Regions from separate parts of the Paenilisteria weihenstephanensis genome, predicted to be linked through region 2. Evidence: riboswitches for the same ligand, from Rfam matches in the RefSeq annotation. Region 2 holds a riboswitch; the other holds the start of a gene.
What was found. Region 2 has a riboswitch for S-adenosylmethionine ahead of UE46_RS06280 (methionine ABC transporter ATP-binding protein). Riboswitches for the same ligand answer to the same signal wherever they lie in the genome.
Positions count from the first base shown of each region.

Region 1 (3,183 bases), 500 kb from region 2:
TGCCTTGAGCTAACAGTTCCTACCGCCAAGCCTGTAGTGGACTTTCACCACCTAGTATTTGCGCATGCTGGGCGCACCAAAAAGGACAAGCATCCCAGATTACTGGATTACTTGTCCTTTTCAAGTTCATTCTATTATTTCAATTTGCCAACAAAGAAGAACGTTGCGATACAGTTGATACCTTGGACGATGAAGAATGTACCAACGATAATCACGATACCGATTGCGCCAACGATTGGATTGAATAAAGAGATAAAACCAAGAACAATTCCTAGAATACCTAATGTTAAAATCCAGCCCCAACCTTGAACGTTTTCATTTTTAGCAGCGAAGGCTCCGATTGTACGCATGATTCCTGCAAAAAGAACCCACATACCGAAGACAAGTACTAATGTTACTGTTCCTTCCAATTGGTCAGCTAGTAGCAAGATTCCTAGTAATACAGACAAGATTCCTTCTGCTAGGATCCAACCAGAAACTTTTTGGCCACTGCGATGGGAGAAATATTGAATGATTTGGAATACCCCAACGATTAACATTAGGATTCCGATGAATAGAGTGAATGATAGTAAAGAAATACCTGGGTGGAAAACAAACCAGATTCCTAAACATATCATTGCGATACCGGCGATTAACACCAATATACGTGCGAATGTTTTCATGATATGTAACACTTCCTTTTTTATGATTAGAATTTTTAGGCTCTATCAGCTATTTTACCCTTTATTTCTTGATTGAAACACTTTTATTTTCGTATATTATTTTATGAATTTCGCCTTTAGTCACATTTAGGCAAACAACTTGTATATGTAAGCGTTATTTAATGCTTGTTTAGTGTTTTATCGGATGAAATTTAGTTACAATGTACTCAAAAAATACATATTTTAAATTAAGCTTTATTCTTTTGAAAAATCTGTCTACTTCTCTTGACAAAGGTATCTAAATAATTGTATGATAGAACCAATTTAATACGCTTCTTATCAAGAAAGGTGGAGGGACTGGCCCTGCGAAACCTTAGCAACCGGATATTTTGATCACGGTGCTAATTCCAGCAATTTTTTTGCAAAGATAAGTTACTGACTACGAAATCGTTGTTCGTTCAACCTTTCCTAAGTAACGCTTATCATCTGCGTGCTATGGAGGGGTTTTTGTTTTTTCTTGATAAGTTGACGTTTTTGAGAGGGGTAGAGGAATGATGGGAAAAGATTATCGTTTTGAAACTATACAAGTACATGGAGGGCATACGCCAGATTCCGCGACAAACGCTCGTGCTGTGCCAATTTACCAGACTACTTCTTACACGTTTAATGATACGGATCACGCGGCGGCGCTGTTTGGTTTGCAAGAAGCTGGGAATATTTATACGCGTATTACGAATCCTACGACGGCGGTTTTTGAGGAACGATTGGCGCTTTTGGAAGGCGGCGTTGGGGCTGTTGCGACGGCTTCTGGGATGGCTGCGATTACATATGCGATTTTGAATATTGCGAGTAGTGGCGATCATATTGTTTCGGCGAGCACGCTTTATGGTGGGACTTACACGCTATTCTCCCATACGCTGAAGGATTTTGGGATCGATGTGACGTTTGTTGACCCAGATGATGCGGAGAACTTCGCTGCGGCTGTTACGGAACGCACGAAAGCGATTTTCATTGAGTCAATTGGGAATCCTGATATTAATCTTATCGATATTCGCAAGGTGGCAGATGTGGCGCACGAACATGGTATCCCGCTGATTGTGGATAATACATTCGCGACGGCTTACTTGAATCGTCCGTTTGATTTTGGCGCTGATATTGTCGTTTACTCGGCTACGAAATTTATCGGTGGACACGGCGTAGCAATAGGTGGTGCCGTGATTGACGCTGGTACTTTTGACTGGAAAAATGGCAAGTTCCCAAAATTGGTTGATCCTGATCCGAGCTATCATGGCCTTTCTTATGCGAATGATGTCGGTGCTGCGGCTTATATTACAAAATTACGCGTGACGCTGCTTCGTGATACAGGTGCTGCGATCTCCCCTTTCAACTCGTTCTTGCTAATTCTCGGTTTGGAGACATTGTCGCTACGTCTCGATAAACATGTGGCTAACGCTCAAAAAGTGGCGGAATACTTGGAATCACATGAAAAAATAGCTTGGGTAAACTATCCTGGTCTCGCATCGAATAAATATTATGATTTGGCGCAAATTTATTTTCCAAAGGGACCTAGCGCTATTTTCTCGTTTGGCGTGAAGGATGGCTACGAGGCTGGCAAAAAAGTCATCGAGTCTGTGGAACTATTTTCGCATTTGGCAAATGTCGGTGATGCGAAATCGCTCATTATCCACCCCGCTTCAACGACACATCAGCAGTTGAACGCTGCGGAACAAAAGGAAGCTGGTGTGAAACCCGAGACAATTCGCGTTTCGATTGGGATTGAGAATAGCGAGGATATTATCATGGATTTGGCGCAAGCTTTGGACAAAATTTAAAACTATCAGATGAAGAAAAGGTGATGTGGGATGGGAACACTTAGACAGATAGAACTTTTTAATGACACGCCTTTTGTGTTGGAAAATGGGGAAACGATTGGCCCGATTGAGGTTGGTTTTGAGACGTATGGCGAGCTTTCTTTGGCGAAGGATAACTGTATTTTGTTGGAGCACGCATTGACTGGGACGGCGCACGCGGCGAAGCATTTTGACGAGGATGTCGCTGGTTGGTGGGATGATTTTATTGGAGCGGGAAAAACGATTGATCCGGCTGATTATTTCATTGTTTGTACGAATGTTTTTGGTGGTTGTAGTGGAACAACTGGGCCTTCTTCGGTAGATCCGCGGACGGGGGCAGAATATCGGTTGCATTTTCCTGGGTTTACGATTAAGGATATTATTAAGGTGCAAAAGGCGTTGCTGGATGCGCTCGGTGTTAAGCATGTGGTTTCAGTGATTGGCGGTTCGATGGGTGGCATGCAGGCGACGCAATGGGCGATTGATTACCCGGAAATAACGGGGAGCGTGATAAATTTAGCGTCTCCTCTTGCGGCGAGTCCTGAGGCGATTGGGTATAACCTGATTATGCGGATGGCGATTTTGAATGATCCTGATTTTAATGGTGGGGATTATATTGGGCAGCCTGAGGGTGGGCTTGCGACAGCGCGGATGGTTGGAATGATGACGTATCGCACGAGTGAGCTATTTTC
Region 1 covers NZ_CP011102.1:793,315-796,497, reverse strand. Annotated here, with positions in the region: gene UE46_RS03825 (HdeD family acid-resistance protein) at 135-662, opposite strand; SAM riboswitch class I at 975-1,075, shown strand; gene UE46_RS03820 (O-acetylhomoserine aminocarboxypropyltransferase/cysteine synthase family protein) at 1,196-2,473, shown strand; gene metX (homoserine O-acetyltransferase MetX) at 2,504-3,183, shown strand, end outside.
Region 1: another riboswitch for S-adenosylmethionine. It lies ahead of UE46_RS03820 (O-acetylhomoserine aminocarboxypropyltransferase/cysteine synthase family protein); the one in region 2 lies ahead of UE46_RS06280 (methionine ABC transporter ATP-binding protein).

Region 2 (3,183 bases):
ATGCGCGAACGTGAGATGGTTGATAGTGGCTTAAACTTAAACGCGCAGATTTTGGATTTAGGGCACCACGGCTCGTCTACATCGAATCAGCCGTATTTTTTAGATGCGGTCAAACCAGAAGTCGCAGTTTATTCGGCCGAATTGGGGAATTCCTATGGACACCCTCATCGTGAAGTCATTCAGTGGTTGAAAGACCGCGATATCACGACGTATGGAACGGATGTAGAAGGAACTGTGACGATTGAGACAGACGGCAAGCAACTCCATGTAGAGACGGATAAATCGGGTACACCGAAAGCAGGGAACAGCGAAGGAAAGCAAACGAGCGAGGAGCCAGGCAATGCCGTTCCACAACCAGATACGATTAATATTAATACAGCAAGCGCGGAAGAATTGCAGTATCTCGCAAGTATTGGCCCTGTTTTAGCAGATAAAATTATTGCTGAAAGACCGTACAAAACGATTGAAGAGTTGAAAAAAATAAACGGTATTGGCGATGGTATTGTTCGGCAAATTAAAGAACAAGGAATTGCCACCGTAAAGTAGGTGAACCAGAATGAAAAAAGCAATTTTAGACCGCGTAGAAGACGGAAAAGCAGTTTTTCTACTAGAGCCAGATCATAAGGAATGGCTCCTGCCACAAAAGCAATTGCCCATCCATATTCATGAAGGTGATTCCGTCTTAATCGAAGGAACGACCATCACGTTAGACAAACAAACAACCGCTGAAAATAAAGCAAGAATCCAAGCAAAGCTAGAGCAGTTGCGCCGTCGTAGCCAATCATAAACGAAGAACTTTTAAAAAAGGATTGACAGTATCCGAAATACACGATATAGTTAAAAAAAATAAATAACGACTTACGCATTTTATCCAGAGAGGTGGAGGGATTTGGCCCTATGATACCTCGGCAACAGATCATATTTATGATACTGTGCCAATTCCAACAAGTATGTTATGTACTTGGTAGATAAGGTGAGACGACAAGACTGCATTAATATGACTGTATACTTATTCGGTACATAGATGTTTGGATTAGAAATCTCCTCTTATTAACTTAAGGGGAGATTTTTTTGTGGGTCAAGTTATGGTAACTAAGGGAGTTGAGAAGATGATTGAATTTACAGACGTAACAAAAACATTCAAAAGTGGTGGCAAAGAAATTACGGCACTTGCTGGTGTTAGCTTAACCATTGAAAAAGGAGATATATTTGGCGTTGTAGGATTTAGTGGCGCTGGTAAAAGTACGCTGATTCGCACGGTGAACCTCTTAGAACGACCAACGACAGGTTCGGTTTCCGTGGCAGGAACGAACTTGACAACTTTAAAGCCAAAAGAGCTTCGCGCAGAACGGAAGAAAATAGGGATGATTTTTCAACATTTCAACCTGTTAAATTCCAAAACGGTATTCGAAAACATCGCGATTCCACTTGCATTGATACATACAAATCGCAAAGAACGCGAAAAAAGAGTGATGGAATTGCTTGAGTTTGTTGGATTGGCAGATAAAGCGAAGAACTTTCCAGATCAGCTTTCAGGTGGACAGAAGCAACGTATCGGCATTGCCCGCGCGCTCGCTACAAACCCAGAAGTTCTGCTATGCGATGAGGCAACAAGCGCGCTTGACCCAGAAACAACAGGTGCTATTTTAGAACTACTCAAAAAAATCAATCAAGAATACAACATCACGATCTTACTTATTACCCACGAAATGTCAGTCATTCGCGAAATTTGTAATCGAGTGGCCGTGATGGAAGGCGGGAAAGTTATCGAAGAAGGTAAAGTATTCGATATTTTCTCAAATCCGCAGAGTCAGACCGCTAAGAATTTTGTTAAAACAGTGATTAATGACGACATCCCGGCAAGCGCGCTTAAACTTATTCAAAATCACGATGCCACCGTTTGGAAATTCACATTTGTCGGTGAATCATCTGGTAACCCATTACTTTCGAACATCGCCAAACAATTTGATGTGAACGTCAGCGTCTTAAGCGGTAATATTTCCGAGATTCAAGATATTGCTTTTGGCTACATGATCGTCGAAGTAACTGGTGAAAAAGAAGAAATCGCCAAAGCATTTACCTATGCCGCAACGCAAAATGTGAAATTAGAGGAGGTGGGTGTCTAAATGGAAGTCACATCAGAACAATTAACAACCGCATTTATTGAAACGCTATACATGGTTACGTGGTCGCTATTATTCGCCTGCTTGATCGGTATTCCACTTGGTGTCCTGCTCGTTGTCACAAGAAAAGGTCACATCTTACAAAATACCGTGATCTTCAATATTTTAAATCCGATCATTAATATTTTGCGATCCGTGCCATTTATTATCTTGTTGGTCGCCTTGATTCCAGTTACCCGCTTCATCGTCGACTCAAGTATCGGCGTGAAAGCAGCGATCGTGCCACTCGTTTTCTATGCCGGTCCATACATTGCTCGACTTGTTGAAAACTCACTTTTAGAGGTCGATCAAGGTATTATCGAAGCTGCACAAGCGATGGGCGCTAACGCATGGCAAATCATCTGGCGCTTCATGTTACCCGAAGGACTTAGCTCATTAATCCTCACATTGACCACTGCAACAATCGGACTCGTTGGAGCAACAGCGATGGCTGGCGTTGTTGGTGCTGGAGGTATCGGAAACTTAGCGATTACTTACGGGTATCAGCGCTATGATAATATTACCATGCTGGTCACGGTTATCATCCTGGTCGTTATCGTCCAAAGCGTTCAATCACTTGGGAACTTCATTTCCCGCCGAATTCGCCGCCGCTAGATCGGTCCATTTTCCAAATCTAGCAAATAAAACAAAGGGAGTTTTTTAAATGAAAAAAATTATTTTAGCGTTGACATTAGTATTATTAGCAGTAGTAGCAGTAGGTTGTGGAGGTACAGACGACAAAGCAAACGGGGACGAGAAGAGCGTCGTGATCGGCGTTAGTGCCGGCGATCGTACATGGCCTGAAATCAAGAAAATCGCTAAAAAAGATGGCATCAACATTGAATTAAAAGAATTCAGCGATTACGTCCTTCCAAACCGCGCGTTAGAGGATGGAGACCTAGATGCCAATGCCTTCCAAACCATCGCTTATTTCGATTCATTTATTAAAGAAAATAAATTAGATCTTGAACCACTCGCATCCACCGTTATCGCACCAATGGGCGTGTATTCTAATAAAGTA
Region 2 covers NZ_CP011102.1:1,291,650-1,294,832, forward strand. Annotated here, with positions in the region: gene UE46_RS06270 (MBL fold metallo-hydrolase) at 1-546, shown strand, start outside; gene UE46_RS06275 (DUF3006 domain-containing protein) at 557-787, shown strand; SAM riboswitch class I at 865-975, shown strand; gene UE46_RS06280 (methionine ABC transporter ATP-binding protein) at 1,110-2,126, shown strand; gene UE46_RS06285 (methionine ABC transporter permease) at 2,127-2,777, shown strand; gene UE46_RS06290 (MetQ/NlpA family ABC transporter substrate-binding protein) at 2,827-3,183, shown strand, end outside.